Regions from separate parts of the Micromonospora sp. NPDC002296 genome, predicted to be linked through region 1. Evidence: riboswitches for the same ligand, from Rfam matches in the RefSeq annotation. Region 1 holds a riboswitch; each other region holds the start of a gene.
The links. A riboswitch is a leader RNA that binds a small molecule or an ion and turns the genes downstream of it on or off. The one in region 1 is predicted to bind cobalamin.
Positions count from the first base shown of each region.

Region 2: linked by a shared signal. The riboswitch ahead of ABT023_RS10805 (ribonucleoside-diphosphate reductase subunit alpha) and the one ahead of ABT023_RS12910 (CbtB domain-containing protein) in region 1 are both predicted to bind cobalamin.
Region 3: linked by a shared signal. The riboswitch ahead of bluB (5,6-dimethylbenzimidazole synthase) and the one ahead of ABT023_RS12910 (CbtB domain-containing protein) in region 1 are both predicted to bind cobalamin.

Region 1 covers NZ_JBEOWQ010000012.1:107,205-113,312, reverse strand. Annotated here, with positions in the region: gene cobO (cob(I)yrinic acid a,c-diamide adenosyltransferase) at 1-603, shown strand, start outside; gene cobBC (bifunctional hydrogenobyrinic acid a,c-diamide synthase/histidinol phosphate aminotransferase CobBC) at 597-3,020, shown strand; gene cobA (uroporphyrinogen-III C-methyltransferase) at 3,011-4,033, shown strand; adenosylcobalamin (AdoCbl) riboswitch at 4,053-4,140, shown strand; gene ABT023_RS12910 (CbtB domain-containing protein) at 4,180-4,389, shown strand; gene ABT023_RS12905 (CbtA family protein) at 4,492-5,277, shown strand; gene ABT023_RS12900 (cobalt-precorrin-6A reductase) at 5,320-6,060, opposite strand.
Region 2 covers NZ_JBEOWQ010000009.1:169,025-175,132, forward strand. Annotated here, with positions in the region: gene ABT023_RS10800 (ribonucleotide-diphosphate reductase subunit beta) at 1-45, opposite strand, end outside; gene ABT023_RS10805 (ribonucleoside-diphosphate reductase subunit alpha) at 90-2,489, opposite strand; cobalamin riboswitch at 2,661-2,876, opposite strand; gene ABT023_RS10810 (hypothetical protein) at 3,180-6,108, shown strand, end outside.
Region 3 covers NZ_JBEOWQ010000008.1:176,194-182,301, forward strand. Annotated here, with positions in the region: gene ABT023_RS09920 (LysM peptidoglycan-binding domain-containing protein) at 1-99, shown strand, start outside; gene ABT023_RS09925 (Rieske (2Fe-2S) protein) at 262-1,113, opposite strand; gene ABT023_RS09930 (hypothetical protein) at 1,285-1,629, opposite strand; gene bluB (5,6-dimethylbenzimidazole synthase) at 1,698-2,342, opposite strand; cobalamin riboswitch at 2,378-2,576, opposite strand; gene ABT023_RS09940 (crotonase/enoyl-CoA hydratase family protein) at 2,738-3,505, shown strand; gene ABT023_RS09945 (dihydrolipoyl dehydrogenase family protein) at 3,568-5,013, opposite strand; gene ABT023_RS09950 (serine hydrolase domain-containing protein) at 5,097-6,108, shown strand, end outside.

The sequences.
Region 1 (6,108 bases):
AAGCCGCTGGTCGTCCCGGACGACGGCATCAGCACCCGCGCACGGCGCAACCGCCCGCTGCTGATGGTCCACACCGGCAACGGCAAGGGCAAGTCGACCGCTGCCTTCGGCCTGGCGATACGCGCCTGGAACCAGGGCTGGGACATCGGGGTCTTCCAGTTCGTCAAGTCGGCCAAGTGGCGCATCGGGGAGCAGACGGTGCTCGAACGGCTCGGCCGCCTGCACGAGGAGACCGGCGAGGGCGGGCCCGTCGAGTGGCACAAGATGGGCTCGGGGTGGTCCTGGAGCCGCAAGGGCGGCACCGAGGCGGACCATGCCGCTGACGCCGCCGAGGGCTGGGCGGAGGTGAAGCGGCGCATCCAGGCCGAGCGGCACCAGCTGTACGTCCTGGACGAGTTCACCTACCCGATGCAGTGGGGCTGGGTCGACGTCGACGACGTCGTGGAGACACTCGCCAACCGTCCTGGCCGCCAGCACGTCGTCGTCACCGGACGCCGCGCCGACCCCCGCCTCGTCGCGGCGGCCGACCTGGTGACCGAGATGCTGCACGTCAAGCACCCGATGGACGTCGGCCAGAAGGGTCAGCGAGGCATCGAGTGGTGAGGCTGCCACGCGTGCTGCTCGCGGCACCCGCCTCCGGCCACGGCAAGACCACGGTCGCGACCGGGCTCATGGCCGCGTTGGCCGCCCGCGGGCATGCCGTCTCGGGGCACAAGGTCGGGCCCGACTACATCGACCCCGGCTACCACGCGCTGGCCACCGGGCGTCCGGGCCGCAACCTCGACCCGCATCTGACCGACCCCTCGCTCGTGGTCCCGCTGCTGCTGCACGGCGCCCAGGACGCGGACGTCGCGGTCGTCGAGGGGGTCATGGGCCTGTTCGACGGCCGCATCGGCGGCGACGGGTTCGCCTCCACCGCCCACGTCGCGACGCTCACCCGGACGCCGGTCGTCCTGGTCGTGGACATCTCACACGCCTCGCGCAGCGTGGGGGCAGTCGTGCACGGGATGGCGACGTTCCAGCCCGGCGTCACGATCGCGGGTGTCGTGCTCAACAAGGCCGGCTCCCCCCGCCACGCCTCCGAGGCGGCACGCGCGGTGGAGTCCGTCGGCGTCTCCGTGCTGGGGATCCTGCAGCGCGACGATGGGGTCAGCGCGCCTTCGCGCCATCTCGGGCTCGTCCCCGCAGCCGAGCGCGACGAAGCCGCCGCCTCGCTGGACAGACTGGCCGAGCAGGTCGCCCGCCACGTCGACCTCGACGCCGTGCTGGAGGTGGCGCACACCGCGCCCGACCTCGACTCCGAGCCGTGGGACCCGGCCGCGCACGTCCGCCCCTCCGGCACCGGGTCCCCGATCATCGCGGTCGCGGCCGGGCGTGCGTTCACCTTCCGGTACGCCGAGACGACCGAGCTGCTGCGGGCGGCGGGCTGCACCGTCGTGCCGTTCGACCCGGCCCGGGACGAGCGGCTTCCCGCCGGGACGCGCGGTCTGTATCTCGGCGGAGGTTTCCCCGAGATGCACGCGGCCGCGCTGAGCACCAACACGGCCCTGCGTGACGAGCTGCGTCAGGCTGTCCTCGACGGCATCCCGACGGTGGCCGAGTGCGCCGGACTGCTGTACCTGTGCCGCTCCGTCGACGGGCACCCCATGGTCGGGGCGCTCGACGCCGACGCGGTCATGACGCCCCGGCTCACCCTCGCGTACCGCCGGGCCGAACTCGGCTCGGACCAGCTCCTCGGCGCACGTGGAACCGGTGCCACGGCGCACGAGTTCCACCGCACCATGGTCACTCCCGTGCACGGCGAGCGTCCCGCGTGGACGCTGGAGGGCGGCGACGTCGGGTTCGCGGGCCCGACGCTCAGCGCGTCCTACCTGCACGTGCACTGGGCCGGGCACCCGCGAATGGCCCAGTCGTTCGCGGACGCGGTGCACCGGGCGGACGCGATCGCGGCACCCGGTGTGCCACGAACGCACGCCGTCGCCGTGCCGCTGGGTCCCGAACCGCCCGCGGCCCCGTCGCGCCACCACGGCGACGTCGAGCTGTCCGCCGGCCTGCTGGACCTGGCGGCCGACGTCGGCCAGCTCCCCCGCCCCGAGTGGCTCGAACGGGCGTTGCGCGACGCAATCGCGACCTCCGACACCTACCCCGAAGCCACCGCGGCTCACGTCGCTGTGGCGCGTCGCCACGGTCGTGACGAGTCCGAGGTGCTCGTCACGGCCGGCACCGCCGAGGCGTTCTTCCTGCTCGCCCGAGCACGTCCTTGGCGACGCCCGGTCGTCGTGCACCCCCAGTTCACCGAGCCCGACGTCGCGCTACGCGCCGCGGGCCACACCGTCACCCATGTCCTGTGCCGGACCGAGGACGACTTCGCCCTCGACCCCGACGCCGTCCCTGACGACGCGGACCTCGTCGTGGTGGGCAACCCCGCCGACCCGACCGGGCGCCTGCACACCGCCGCGACCCTGCGCGCCCTGTGCCGCCCCGGGCGCGTCGTCGTCGTGGACGAGACGTTCATGGGCTTCGTGCCGGGCGAGCCGCAGACCCTCACCTCGCACCGGCTACCCGGGCTGGTCGTGGTGCGAAGCCTGGCCGAGCTGTGGTCGATCCCCGGCATCCGCGCCGGGTACGTCGTGGGCGACGCCGCCGTGGTCGCCGACCTCCGGACCCAGCAACCGCCCTGGTCGGTCGGCACCCCGGCGCTGCATGCCGTCGTCGCGACCACCGGGCCGCAGGCCGAGGCCGAGGCGGGGCGCCGGGCCGCGCTGTGCGTGCGGCAGCGGCGCACGCTCGTGGACGGGCTGAGCGAGCTCGGCCTCACGGTCGCGGAGTCCAACGCCCCGTTCGTCCTCGCCCGTCTGGGCTCCGGGGCGCACGCGCGCCTCAGGGACGCGGGCGTGGCTGTGCGCCGGACCGACGTCTTCCCCGGTCTCGACGGCTCGTGGGCGCGCATCGCCGTCCGCGAGCCGGCCGCCACCCGCCATCTGCTCACCACGTTGGGACTCACCGTCGCATGGAACTGAACGTCACCGGTCGCAGCGTGCTCGTCCTCGACGGGGGCCCGCGCGCCATTGCCACGGTCGCTGCGCTGCTGCGTGAGGGTGCAGCTGTCACCGTCGCAGCGCCGACCGTGTGCGCCGCGCTGGAGGACCTCGCCCTCCGTCGGCGCCTGACCTGGGTCACGGCACCCGTGGACGAGGGCTGCTTCGATGTCGTGCTGCGGGCCGTCGCGCCCCCGACGACTGACGCACCCGCCCGGACGGGCCGGGCCGGTCATGTCACGCTGGTCGGCGCAGGCCCCGGGGACCCCGGTCTGGTCACCGTCGCCGGACGTGCGGCCATCGAACAGGCCGACGTGATCATCGCCGACCGGCTCGCGTCGTGGGAGGCGCTGGCGTGGGCCCGCCCGGAGGCCGAGGTCGTCGACGTCGCGAAGATCCCCTACGGGCGAAGCACCAGCCAGGAGGCGATCAACGGTCTCCTCGTAGAGCACGCCCGCGCCGGGCGTCACGTCGTGCGGCTCAAGGGCGGCGACTCCTACGTGTTCGGCCGCGGCTTCGAGGAGGTTGCCGCGTGCGCCGACGCCGGGGTCGCCACCACCGTGGTGCCCGGCGTGACGTCCAGCGTCGCGGGCCCCGAGCTCGCCGGCATTCCGGTCACCCACCGCGGACTCGTCCAGGGCTTCACCGTCGTCTCCGGCCACGTACCGCCGGGCCACCCCGATTCGTCGATCGACTACCCGGCCCTCGCCCGCTCCGGCACCACGATCGTGGTGCTCATGGGCGTGCGTACCCTTCCTGCCATCGTCGAAGCGCTCATCGCCGCCGACCTGGACGAGGGCACGCCGTGCGCGGTCGTGGCGGACGCCAGCCTGGCCAGCCAGCAGGTCGTCCGCAGCACCCTCGCCCACATCGTCGCCGACACCGCCGCGGCCGGCATCGGCGCCCCGGCCGTCGCGGTCATCGGTCACGTGGCCGCGCTGGAGCCGGGTCCTGCGCGGACGGTCGTGACAGTCGCCGCACCGTTTCCCGCTTGAATACCTGCTATGGTCGTCCCACCTTGCTGAAGGAAGCCGGTGCGATCCCGGCGCAGTCGCGCTACTGTGACGCCGCTTGCGGCGAAGCCAGACCCTCCAGCCAGGTGAACATTCATCGACGGGACGCAGAATTCCCAAGGAGTGTCATGTCTCAGGCAACCACGGCCGCTCCGGCCGCCGTTCCCACCATCCCCGTGCGCGAGCTCGCCCCCTGGGCGCTGTTCTTCGCGCTGCTCACCGCCGTCGTCCTGTTCTTCGTGGGCGCCGAGCAGGGAGCATTCTCCGTCTTCGAGGGCACCGCCGTCCACGAGTTGGTGCACGACGCACGACACGTCCTGGGCTACCCCTGCCACTGACGCTCGCGCGTCCGCCGTCCGGTCGGCCGGATTCTTCTTCCTCTCGCTCCCGGCCCGCCGGCGGCTCGTGCTGCCCGCAGCCGGCTCTCGAACGGACCCTCGATGGCCCCTCGTACCTTCCTCGTACACGGCCTGCTGGCCGGCCTGATCGCCGGCTTCGCAGCCTTCCTCGTCGCCTACGTCGTCGCTGAGCCTCAGATCGACACCGCCATCGCCCTGGAGGAGGCGGGCTCGGCCGAAGACGGGCACACGCACGACGACGCGACCGCCGAGCAATCCCACAGCCACGGTGAGGAGGCCGAGGTCTCCCGCGACACGCAGTCGACGTGGGGCCTGGCAACCGGCACCATCCTGCTGGGCGCGGTTCTCGGCGGCGCCACGGGGCTCGCTGCCGCGTTCGCCGTCGGGCGTCTGGGCAGGCTCTCCGCACGAGCCTCCACCGCGGTGGTGGCCGGCGTCGGCTTCGTCGCCACGGGGCTGGTGCCGTTCTTCAAGTACCCCGCCACGCCGCCGGCGGTGGGCTCGGGCGACACGATCGGCGAGCGGACCGCCCTGTACTTCGGCTTCTGGGCGCTGAGCCTCGTCGCGGCGATCGGCGCCGTGCTCCTGGCCCGGCGGGTCCTGCCCCGGCTGGGCGTGTACGCCGCGGTGTTGGTCGGTGCCGCCGCGTACCTCGTGGTGGTCGTGATCGCCGGCGCCGTCCTGCCGACGGTCAACGAGGTCGGCGACTTCCCGGCCGACACGCTCTGGTACTTCCGCCGCTCGTCGGTCGTGACCCTGGCCGCGACGTGGACCGTCCTCGGCTTCGTGCTGACCGGCCTGGTCGGACGTGACGCGGACCGAGCCGCCGAGCGGCTGCGCCGCCAGGAACTGGCCGCCACGCTCTGAGCCGCCCCTGGCCGCAGCCGCGCACCACCCGCGCGGCTGCGGTCAGCGTGCCGACAGCGCCCGCACCCAGGCCAGCGCGGCGTCGACGTCGCGGACGACCCGGACACCGCCCGGCGGGCCGGCTCGGCGGACGACGACCACCGGCATCGCCCGCTCGGCGGCGACCTCGAGCTTCGCGACGGTGTGGTCACCGCCGGAGTCCTTCGTCACCAGGACGTCCGCGTCCGCCATCACCTGCCGCTCGTGCTCGATCGTGTACGGTCCACGGCTGCGCAGCAGCATCCAGGGGGCCGGCAGGCGGATGTCCGGCTCGTCCACCACGCGCACGAGGCACGCGTGGCGGCGCAGCGGCTCGACGAAGCGTCCGAGCGACTGCCGCCCGACGGTGAGGAACGGCCGTTCCCCCAGTCCTGCCGCCACTCGGGCGGCTTCGTCGTGGTCGCCGACCCAGTGCCAGCCGGACGCCTCAGGCCGTCCGGCCCAGCCGGGCCGCTCCAGGCGGAGCAGCGGAACGCCGACCGCCGGGCACGCCGCAGCCGCGTTGGCGCTGATCCTCTCCGCGAACGGGTGCGTCGCGTCGACGACAGCACCCACCCCGGCCCCCTCCAGGTACGTCGTCAGCCCCTCGATCCCTCCGAAGCCACCGACACGCACCCCTCCGACCGGCAGCCGCGGACGCGCGACACGTCCCGCAAGCGAGGTCACGACTTCGGCACCGTCCTCGACGAGCGCGGCCGCCAGCGCGCGGGCCTCCCCCGTCCCGCCGAGCACGAGGATCCTCACGCGTGAGGTCCGATCGCCGGGACGGTGGGAACGCCATGCCCGGCCAGG
Region 2 (6,108 bases), on a different contig from region 1:
GCGCATCGGGCGGAGGGTGAGGTCCATCCCCGGGTCGAGCAGCATGTGTGTGGTCCTCGGGTCGGTGGCGGTGGTGTCGGTCGGGGCGGTCACTGGCAGGCCTCGCACGACTCGGGGTTCTCCAGGGAACAGGCCACCGCCTCGTCGACGGCCACCCCCGCCGCGACGACGCCGACCGGGCCGACGGCGCTGACCGGGCCGGCGGGTGCGACCGTGGCCTGCTGGATCCGGGTGGCGGGGCGGGACCGCAGGTAGTAGGTGCTCTTCAGCCCGGCCTTCCAGGCGTACAGGTACATCGAGGAGAGCTTGCCGATCGTCGGGGCGGCGAGGAACAGGTTCAGCGACTGCGACTGGTCGATGAACGGGGCGCGGGCGGCGGCCAGGTCGATCAGCGCCCGCTGCGGCAACTCCCAGGCCGTACGGAACAGCTGCCGGACCTCCGCCGGCAGTTCCGTGATGCCCTGCACCGATCCCTCGGCGCGCTTGATCGCCGAGCGGACTTCGTCGGTCCACAGGCCGCGGGCCTTCAGTTCGCGTACGAGAGCGGTGTTGACCTGGAGGAACTCCCCGGACAGGGTCTCGCGCTTGAACAGGTTGGACACCTGCGGCTCGATGCACTCGTAGCAGCCGGCGATGGAGGCGATGGTGGCGGTCGGGGCGATCGCCACCAGCAGCGAGTTGCGCAGGCCGTGCGCGGCGACGCGCTCCCGCAGCACCCTCCAGCGCTGCGCCTGGCTGCCCGTGACGCCCCACAGGTCCGGCTGGAGCCGGCCGCGTGCCGCCCGGGTCTCGGCGAAGGCCGGGTGGGCTCCGAAGCGTTCCGCCAGGTCGGCGGAGGTCTCCAGGGCCGTCAGGTACAGCTCCTCGCTGATCCGGGTGGACAGCTCCCGGGCGGCCGGGGAGTCGAACGGCAGCCGCAGGGCGAAGAACACGTCCTGCAGGCCCATCAGGCCGAGGCCGACCGGCCGCCAGCGGGGGTTGCTCGCCGCGGCCTGCGGGGTCGGGTAGTAGTTGATGTCGATGACCCGGTCGAGGAACGTCACGGCGGTGCGGACGGTGGCGCGCAGCCGTTCCCAGTCGAGGCCGCCGTCGGCGAGGTGGGCGGCGAGGTTGACCGAGCCGAGGTTGCACACGGCGGTCTCGGCGTCGCTGGACACCTCGATGATCTCGGTGCACAGGTTGGACAGGTGCACCACGTTGCCCGGCTCGGCGGTCTGGTTGCACAACCGGTTCGCAGCGTCCTTGAACGTCATCCACCCGTTGCCGGTCTGCGCGAGGGTCCGCATCATCCGCCCGTACAGCTCCCGCGCCGGCACCTGCCGCACGTACCGGCCCTGAGCCTCGGCCGCCCGGTACGCCGCGTCGAACTCGTCCCCCCACAGGTCCGGCAGTTCCGGCACCACGTCCGGGTCGAACAGCGACCACACCCCGTCGGCCTCCACCCGGCGCATGAACTCGTCCGGGACCCAGTTGGCCAGGTTCAGGTTGTGGGTGCGCCGGGCATCCTCACCGGTGTTGTCCCGCAGTTGCAGGAACTCCTCGATGTCCGGGTGCCACGGCTCCAGGTAGACGCAGGCCGCGCCCTTGCGCCGGCCGCCCTGGTTGACCGCCGCCACCGAGGCGTCCAGCGTCCGCAGCCACGGCACGATCCCGTTGGACTGCCCGTTGGTGCCCCGGATCAGCGCGCCCCGCGACCGGACCCGGGAGAACGCGATGCCGATGCCGCCGGCGAACTTCGACAGGTTCGCCACCTGCGCGTACCGCTGGTAGATCGAGTCCAGTTCGTCGCGCGGGGAGTCGACCAGGTAGCAGGAGGACATCTGGGTGTGCCGGGTGCCGGAGTTGAACAACGTCGGCGAACTCGGCAGGTACGCCAGGCTCGACATCAACCGGTAGAACTCGATCACCTCGTCCGGGGCGTGGGACAGGCCGCAGGCCACCCGCAGCAACCAGTACTGCGGGGTCTCCGTAACCAGCCGGCTCGTCGGGTGGCGCAGCAGGTACCGGTCGTGGACCGTGCGCAACCCGAAGTACTCGAACCGCAGGTCACCGTGGGGGTCGACGGCGTCATCGAGCTGCGCGGCGTTGGCGGCGACGAACGCGGCGGTGCCGTCGCCGATGAGGCCCTCGACGTGTCCCCGTCGGATCGCCTCGCTGAACGAGCCGATGCCCTGCCTGCGGACCTCCTTGTCGATGTAGCCGGCCAGCAGGCGGGCGGCCAGCCGCGAGTACTGCGGCTCCTCGCCGATCATCTCGGCCGCGGTCTGGATGGACAGCCGGTCCAGCTCGGCGGTCGTCGCGCCGTCGTACAGGCCGCTGATCGTCCGCGTCGCCACCCGCAACGGGTCGACGTCGGCGAGGCCGACCGTCCACCGCTCGACCGCTCCGACGATCCTGTTGACATCGACCGGTTCGGTGCCGCCGTCGCGCTTGCGGACGCGCATCTGCGTCCGTCGCGGGCCCGGTAGGGCTGCCTCGTCGGCCACCATGCCGTCGGCCGGGACAACCTCGGTGACTGCCATCACTCACTCCTCGCGGGCTCGAGACCTGATGGCCTTGGGACGCGTGGAGGCAGACACCGGCGGACGTCACGCCGGCGAGGCGCGGGTCAGGTGGCGTCGGCCGTCCCACGCGGCCTCGGACCGCCGCCCACCCCGGTATGGGTACGCGGCGCGCTGGCAGGTCTTCGGACTCGCGGGCGTGACCGGGCTCGCCGGTCTTCTACTGGCCGTCGCTTCCCAGGCCGCAGGCGGCCCAGTGCTGATGACGGCGGTCGTTCCCACTCACCGCTGCGGGGCAGTCCCGGATTCCCACCGGGTTCCCTCTTGCCTCGACCACCCCGGATGAGCGGCCGAACCAGCTACGGCCGACACCATATATAGGGACTTCGGCGTTGTCACACCCCACATGTCGAGTCCGGGCGTGTCGGAGGCCCGGCGGTGAAGCCTCGTCGATTCCTGCGGCGCAGCGACCGAGCCGATTGGTGGAGCGGGTCTGGATCCAAGGACGGCGGACCCGGCCGGTAGGACCGGAACGGATGTCGACCGGTCGGGTTTCCGACGGGCGTCCGTACACAAGGGATGACGACCTCCTACGGTGACTTCCGGCACGCCAGGGATGGACGTCGCCGGGAATCGACCCGGCGACGCGATTCAGGCGTTTTACAGGGGGTTGTCTCGATGCACGTTCGGAGCCGCGCCATCGCGGGTCTGGTCGCCGGGGCTGTGCTGTTGACAGGCCAACCGGCGGCTGCAGGCAGTGCCGCCGACGAGGTCGCCAACGCCGGCGCTCGCGCCGCCACGGCAACGGTCGGCGGCGGCGGTGCGACACGTACGGCCGTCCGCACGGCCGCGGCCCTGTCGGCGCCGGGGCACACCGGGCTGGTTCCCAGCACGCCGCGCAATGACGTACCGAGGATCACCGACGGCGAGATCACCGACATCGAGGTGATCGGCAACCGGGTCTTCGTCGCCGGCTCCTTCACCGCGATCGCCAACGTCGGCGGGACGCCGGTGGCGCAGCCGTCGCTGGCTTCCTACAACATCGACACGGGCCTGGTCGACACCGGTTTCCAGCCGACGTTCGACGGGTCCGTCGAGGCCGTCGAGGCCTCGCCGGACGGCTCGTCGCTCTATGTCGTTGGCTCGTTCAACACGGTCGGCGGCCTGACGAAGCGCAAGATCGTACGGCTCGACCCGGTCACCGGCGCTCCGATCGCGGCGTTCACCGCGCAGGGGAACGGGCGCGCGACCGCTCTGGCCGTGAGCAGCACCGCGGTGTACGTGGGCGGCCAGTTCACGAAGGTGAACAGTGTGAACCGCGGCGGGCTGGTCGCGCTCAACCCGACGACGGGGGCGGTGGACAGCGGGTTCAACCTGCCCCTGTCCGGCGGCATCGGCGTCGGCGGCATGCTCACCGTGCAGCAGCTCAAGCTGACGCACAACGGCAGCAGCCTGCTGGTCGTGCACACCGGTCGCCAGATCGCCGGCCAGGACCGCTACGGGGTCGGCCTCGTCGACACCGCCACCAAGGCCCTCCTGCCGTGGCGCACCCGCCTCTGGGAGGACAACCTGTCCTTCGTCGGCGGCATCCAGCGGGTCTTCGCCGGTGACGTCGCGCCGGACGACTCCTACTTCGTCGTCACCAGCGGTTCGGGAGGCGACCGCCCGCCGATCAACGACACGGCGATCGCGTTCCCGGTGGCCGGTGCCGACCACGTCGAGCCGATCTGGGTGTCGCGTCACTTCGACAGCATCTACTCGGTCGCCATCACCGAGACGGCCGTGTACGTCGGCGGCCACTTCAGTTGGCAGGAATCGCCGACCTCCAACGTCCCGTGGCCCGGCCTGGACAACGTCGGGTACGGCACGGGCCAGGGCCTGAGCGGCTACGGTCTCGGCGACCAGGTGGTCCGCCGTGACCACCTCGGCGCGCTCGACCCGGCCACGGGCACGGCGATCGAGTGGAACCCGGGTTCCAGCTCGTACGAGGGGGAGAAGGCGATGCTGGCCACCCCGCGCGGCCTCTTCGTCGGTGGCGACGGCAACACCAAGGGCGGCCTGCCGGTGGGGCGGGTCGGGTTCTTCGACCTCGCCCAGGCGCCGGCGCCCTCGCCGGTCGACACGACGATCGTCACGCCCATCGAGGGGGCGGTCAAGCAGGCCAACGCGCCGTTCGCGTTCGGCGGGCAGGCGACTTCTCCGGCCGGCGTCACCAAGGTCGGTATCGAGATCCAGAACCGGGGTTCCAAGAAGTACCTGCAGGACGACCTCACGACGTGGGGCGCCGCCAACAGCATCAACGCGACGGTCGCAGCGGTGAACACCGCCTCGACCTCGTGGTCCCTCACCGTGTCGCTGCCCGTCGGCGAATACCAGGTCCAGGCGAAGACGTTCGGCAACAACGGCCAGAGCGACGCCTCGAAGGCCGTCAAGAAGATCGAGACCTTCAGCTTCGACGACCTGCCGCCGACCACGAAGATCACCTCGCCGCCCGCCGGCCTGGTCGCCGCCCAGAGCTTCGTCGCGACCGGCACCGCCAGCGACGACAAGGGCGTCAGCGCGATGACGTACTCGTTCCGCAGGTCGGACAACCAGTACCTCCAGGACGACGGAACGGCAGCACCGGTCTACAACACCTTCCGCGGCGAGCCGGACGTCATCGGCGCGTTGTCGACCACCTGGCAGGTCGAGGTGGCCCTCCCCACCGAGGGCGAATGGAAGATGACGGCCACCGCCATCGACAACGCCGGTCAGAGTGACCTGCGCGGCGACACCCGGGACTGGATCATCTCGGCGACCGGCGTCGCGCCGTCGGTAGCCGTCACCACCCCCACGCCGATGACGCCGCCCACCGCCGCCGCACCGATCACCGTCGCGCCGGGCGGCTCGATCACGTTCTCGGGGACCGCCGGCGACGACGGCACCCTGAAGTCGGTCGAGGTCTACCTGCGCAACAACACCACGCGCGAGGCGCTGGCGGCCGACGGCACGTGGGGCGCCGACTCGATCGCGGCCTACCACCGGGTCTCACCGATCAACCTGAACGCCTCGTCGTACAACTGGTCGTACACCACCGTGCCGCTGACGCCCGGCGTGTACGACTTCCGGGTGCGGGCCACCGACAACCTGGGCCTGAGCACGGCGAACGCCAACCTGGGCCGGCTCACCGTCACCGCCCAGGTGCCCGGTGACGCCTTCCCGAACGGCCTGTTGAGCTTCACCGGTGTCGACCAGAACGTCGACCAGTTGCACCTCAACCTGGCCGGCACCGCGACCGACAACAACGGCGTGCAGAGCGTGCGGGTGGCGCTGCGCGACCTGGACACCGGCCGGTACGTGCAGCCGAACGGCACCATGGCGGCGAGCTTCGCCACGGTGAACGCCACCCTCGCCTCGCCCGGCGCGACGAGCACCGCGTTCACCCTGTCGATCGACCTGCCGACCAAGGGTGAGTACAGCGTCGAGGCGTGGGCCGTCGACACGGCGGGCCAGCAGGACGGTTCGACCTCCGGCGCCACCGCTCGGTACCTCGTGTATCCGGGCGATCTCGACCCACGGCTGGAGCCGAGCCTCACCCCGCAGGACGGCGAGGTCTACACGGACTCAC
Region 3 (6,108 bases), on a different contig from region 1:
CAGATCGGCGCGGTCCTCGGGCTGCGCCGCCGGCCGGGCATCGCCCGGGCCGCCGCCGGCGCGCGGGCCCTGGTCTCCGGCCGACACCGCCGGAACTGACGCCGGAGGCCCCACCCCCGCCCGCCCTGCACACGCTGTCACGGATTGTGTGGTCATGGCGCGCGCCGATGCCACAGTTCCCGCGCAAGAGCGGTTCGCCGGATGGGCCCGGCGATGGCGCCGGGGCGGCGGGAGCGGCGCCTACGGCGGGCGTGGGAACGGTCAGGGCAGTCGGGCCTGCAACACCCCGTCGACCACCCGGGTCGGCAGGATCTGCTGGTCGTTCCCGGACGGCCCGTGCATGACCTCGCCGCCGTTGAGCCGGAACGCGCTGCCGTGCCACGGGCAGACCACGCAGGCGTGCCCGTCGATCTCGGTGACCTCGCCCTCGCCGAGCGGACCGCTCTGGTGCGGGCAGCGCTCCAGCATCACGGTGACCTCGTCGCCGTGCCGGTAGAGGATCACCGAGACGTCGTCCATCTCGCGGGTGACCAGCGTCCGCTGCGGCAGCCCGGCGAGGTCCGCCAGTGGGTGCCAGCCGTCGCTGATCAGGTGCATCTCGGACACGCTCTGGTTGACCTGGGCCCCCTGCTTGTACGCCAGGTGCCCCCCGAGGTACGCCCCCGCGCTCACCGCGCTCAGGCCGAGGTACGCCAGCGCCCGCCCGGTCCCGTGCCGCCCGCGCAGGCGGGCGGCCAGCGAGCCCGCGTACAGGGCCAGGCCGACGGTGTTGGCGGCGGCGTGCACCAGGCCGATCCGGCGCTGGTCCCGGGCGAGGGCCGCCCAGTCGTTCAGCCCGGCGACCGCCGCCGGGAGTGCGCTGATCGTGCCCAGCCCGACCAGCGTGGTGGCCGCCCGACGCTGACCGGGCATGAGGTCCAGCACGGCGGCGCTGATCCAGGCACCCACCGGCACCTGCACCAGCGCCGGGTGCAGCGGATGCCCGAGGAAGACGCCGTGCAGCAGGTCGCGCACCCGCTGCGGGCGGATGGTGGCCTGGACGGCGCGCTGCAACCGGTCCCCGGCCCGGTCCAGCGCCGAAGTCTGTTCGATTCTCGTCAAGAGTGCCCGCATCCCGTCCGGCTTCCCGGCAGGAGCGGTCGCAAACCGGTCGGCGGTGACGAGCCCGTCGCCATACATGCCGGCCGGCAGTCCCGGGGACACGGCCGACACCGCCGCCGCACCCGCACGTCACCGGCGGTGGGTCCCGCGCCACCGGCCGCCCGGCGGCGCGGGACCCGGCGGCTACTGCCAGGGGCCGCTGCGGCAGATGAACCTACCGGTGTCGCTGTACTGGGTCACGCTGCCGTCGAAGTAGCTGTAGCTGACCCGCACCTGCAGGCCGATGTTGGAGTAGGGGCAGCCGGCGAAGAGGGTCGGTCCGGCGCTCGTGAAGGTCCCGACGCTGCCGGAGTACCAGGTGACCGTCCAGGTCGTCGTGCCGGTGCTGGTGGCGTCGCAGTAGAACTGCGACCCGCCGGACTCGCAGAAGGGCGCGGGGGCGCTGGCCAGGGCCGGGGTGGCTACGGCGGCGGTCAGGCCGAGGGCGGTGAGGACGGAGGCGAGCAGGACCCTGACGGTGGCACGCATGAAGATCCTCCCGAACGTAGCGGGTTGAGGACTGAGGGTGAATGCCACGCTATCCCAGCAATCGAGGTTCATGAATCAGCCGTTCGCCGGTCGGTTACCGCCCAACGGTCGTGGTGCACCGCCTCGGCGAGAGGGCGCTTCCGCCGCCACCCGTGCCGTTCCAGGTCCGGCACGGTCGCCAGGTGGGTGACCGGCCCGAGGCAGAGCCACGCCACCGGCCGGATGCCGTCCGGGATGCAGAGCAGCCCGGCCACGAACGGCTCCCGGTAGAAGGAGACCCAACCGACGCCGAGCCCCTCGGCGGTGGCGGCGAGCCACAGGTTCTGGATGGCCAGGCAGACCGAGTAGAGGCCGGAGTCGGCGATGGCGTGCCGCCCGAGGACAGCCGGGCCACCCCGCGCCGGGTCGTAGGTGACCACGATCGACAGGGTCGACTCCAGCACTCCGTCGATCTTGATCCGGGCGAACCGCTCGGCCGCCTCGCCGTCGAGGGTGGCGGCGAACGTGTCCCGTTCGACCTGGACGTGCTCGTGGAACCGGCGGCGGGTCCCGGCATCCCGGACCAGGACGAAGTCCCACGGCTGCGAGTATCCGACGCTGGGCGCGGCGTGCGCCGCGTCGAGGATCCGGTGCAGGGTGTCCGCCGGCACCGGCTCCCCGGTGAACTCGGCCCGGACGTCCCGGCGGCGGTGGATGGTGTCGTAGATGTTCACAGGCAGGCTCCCGCTGCGCTCGGCCCACCGCTGCGGTGGGCACCCGACGCGAGGCCGGTCTTCGGACTCCCGGATCGACGCCCGACCGTCCGCCTTCCCAGCCGTGCGGCCAGTGGCTGCGCGTGACGCGCGTGGACGGCGGCTCCCCGGTCACCGCGGCGGGCCCGTGCCGGATTCCCACCGGCTTCCCGATTCTCCCCGCAGGCGCGAGGCACCTCACATGATCGTGCCGTCGCCGATGCTAGCGCCCCGCCCGTGCGCCGTCGGGACGGACGGGCCGCTACGGTCGTGTCGGGGTGGACGCCACCACCCCAGGGGCCGGCCCGCCGGCCACCTCGGCCCGCACCGCCGGCCCGCGGCCGAGGGCCGGAGCCGTCCGACCGGGAGGCACGCCGATGGGGGTACGGGTCGAAAGCGCCGGGGCCGTGACCACGGTGATCCTGGATCAGCCGGCGGCGCGCAACGCCGTCGACGGGTCGACCGCCCGGGCCCTGGCCGACGCGTTCCGGGCCTTCGAGGCCGACCCGGAGGCGGCGGTGGCCGTGCTCTGGGGGGCGGGCGGAACGTTCTGCGCCGGGGCGGACCTGAAGGCGATCGGCACCCCCGGCGGCAACCGGGTCGAGCCCGACGGCGACGGTCCGATGGGCCCGACCCGGATGCGACTGTCCAAGCCGGTGATCGCGGCGATCTCCGGGTACGCCGTGGCCGGGGGGCTGGAGCTGGCCCTCTGGTGCGACCTGCGGGTGGCCGAGTCCGACGCGGTGCTCGGGGTCTTCTGCCGGCGGTGGGGGGTGCCGCTGGTCGACGGGGGTACCTTCCGGCTGCCCAGGCTAATCGGCGAGAGCCGGGCGATGGACCTGATCCTCACCGGCCGACCGGTGCCGGCCGAGGAGGCGTACGCGATGGGTCTGGTGAATCGACTGGTCGCGCCGGGTACGGCCCGGGTGGAGGCCGAGCGGCTGGCCGCCGGGATCGCCCGCCACCCGCAGACCTGCCTGCGCAACGACCGGGCGGCGGTGCTGGCCGGCGCCAACCTGACCGAGCCGGAGGCCCTCGCGGTCGAGCTGGCCCACGGCGCGGAGTCGCTGGCGGCCGACGCGGCGGCGGGTGCGGCCCGCTTCGCCGCGGGCGCCGGCCGGCACGGCGCACCCGCGTCTCCCTGATCGTCCGCACCGCACCGGCACGACCCCGTGCGCGTCGGACGATCAGGGAACCAGCGGCGGCGCTACCTCAGGTTGCGCAGGGCGTCCTCGACGGCGCGGTGGAACGTCGGGTACGCGTAGATCATGTTCCGGAGCTGGGTCAGCGGGACCGCCGCGTGCACCGCCACCACCAGGCCCGACAGCACCTCGCCGCCGGCCGGGCCGACCGAGGTCGCGCCGACCAGGACGCCCCGGTCGGCGTCGGCGACCAGCTTGATCAGTCCGTCGGCCCGGTGGATCCAGCCCCGGGTGGACGCGCCGAGCCGGCTCACGCCGACCTGCACGTTGATGCCGCGCTCGCGGGCCTGCCGCTCGGTCAGCCCGACCGCGCCCACCTCGGGGTCGGTGAAGGTGACCCGGGGCAGCGCCCGGTAGTCGGCGTGCGGCACGCCGCCGGCGATCCCGGCCCCCGCCGTGCTCGCCGCGCCGCCGACCGCGCTGGCGGTGCCGCTGGCGTCCGGGCCGGACCGCGCCCGCCGGACACGGTCGAGCACGTCGGCGACCACGATGGCCGCCTGGTACATGGCGATGTGGGTGAACGCGCCCTCGCCGGTCAGGTCGCCGACCGCCCAGAGGGCCCCGGCGGCGCGCATCCGGTCGTCGACGGCGAGGTACCGCTGGGACGGGTCCACCCCGACGGCGTCCAGCCCCAGCTCGTCGAGGTGCGCCCGCCGGCCGGTCACCACCAGCAGCTTCTCGGCGGTGAACTCGACGCCGCCGGCCGCGCTGAGGGTGAACGCCCGCCCGTCGTGGTCGACCCGCTCGGCCTTCACCCCGGTGGAGATCCGCACCCCGTCCGCGCGCAGCGCGGCGGCGGCCACCTCGGACGCCTCGGGCTCCTCGACGGCGAGCACCCGTTCCGCCGCCTCCACCACCGTCACCGCCACCCCGAACCGGGCGAAGACCTGGGCCAGCTCCAGCCCGATCGCGCCGCCGCCGAGCACGAGCAACGACCCGGGCAGCTCCTCGACCTCGACGGCCTGGTGGTTCGTCCAGTACGGGGTGTCGGCGAGCCCGGCGATCGGCGGCACGGAGGGCCGGGTGCCGGTGCCGAGCACGATCCCATGCCGGGCCTGGAAGACCTGGTCGCCGACGCGTACCCGGGCGGGGCCGTCGAGCCGGCCGCTGCCGCGCACGAACCGCCCGCCCTTGCCGGTGAACCGTTCCACCGCGACCCGGTCGTCCCAGGTGTCGGTGGCCTCCGCGCGGATCCGCTTCGCCACCGGCGCCCAGTCCGGCTGGACCTCGGCCGTGCCGGCGAACTCGTTGACCCGCCGGGCCTCGGCGATCGCGTTCGCCGCCCGGATCATCATCTTGCTCGGGATGCACCCCCAGTACGGGCACTCCCCGCCGACCAGGCTCCGCTCGATGCCGACGACGTCGAGGCCCGCCTCGGCGAGGCGGCCGGCCACCTCCTCGCCGCCGACGCCGAGCCCGACCACGACCACGTCCACCAGTTCCGGTTCCACCATGCCGCCAGCATTCCGCACCGCGCCACCGCACCGCACCGTGTCGCCTGCCGGCGTCCGCGCGTCTCCCCTACCGTGGCCGGATGCGCCCACACTTCGGCCCGGTCCGGGACTGCTTCCACGACCTGTTCTCCACCGGCCGGGAGACGGGGGCCGGCCTCGCCGTCTGGTACGACGGCCGGCCGGTGGTCGACCTCGTCGCCGGCGTCGGCCGGCCGGGCCGGCAGTGGGCACCGGACACCCTGGTCAACGTGTACTCGGTCGGCAAGCCGGTGGCCGCGCTGTGCCTGCTGGCGCTGGTCGACCGGGGCCGGCTCGACCTCGACGACCCGGTCGCCGACCACTGGCCGGGGTTCCGCGCCCCGGCCACCGTCCGGCAGGTGCTCAGCCACACCGCCGGGCTGCCGGCGTTTCCGGTGCCCCGCCCGGCCGGGGCGGTCGCCGACTGGGACCTGCTCTGCGCCGACCTGGCCGCCGCCGAGCCGCAGTGGGAGCCGGGGACGGTCGCGGGCGAGCACGCCTGGACGTACGGGCATCTGGTGGGCGAGCTGGTGCGGCGGGTGGACGGGCGGCCGGTGGGCCGGTTCCTGGCCGACGAGATCGCCGGCCCGTGGCGGCTCGACCTGGCCTTCGGCCTGGGCGCGGCGGACCAGCGGCGGTGCGCCGAACTGTCGTACGCCGATCCGGGCTGGCCGGCCCGGGCGCTGGGCGAGCCGGGGTCGCTGCGGGCCCGGGCGCTGGGCAACCCGGCGGGCGGGCTGGACCTGGCGGTGCTGAACAGCCCGCTGTGGCGGGGCGCGGAGGTGCCGGCGGTGAACCTGCACGGCACCGCCGCCGCCCTGGCCCGGCTCTACGCCGGTCTGCTGGCCGGCGGCGTCCTGGACGGGGTGCGCCTGTTCGGCCCGGACCTGGTCGCCGAGGCGACCCGGACCCAGTACGACGGCCCGGACCTGGTGCTGGACCGCCGGGCCTGCTGGACGCTGGGCATGCAGCGGGAGCCGGACGGGAGCTGGGGCATGGGCGGGATCGGCGGCAGCAGCGCCTGGGCCGACCCGGAACGGGGCTACACGTTCGCGTACGCCACCGCCCGGCTCG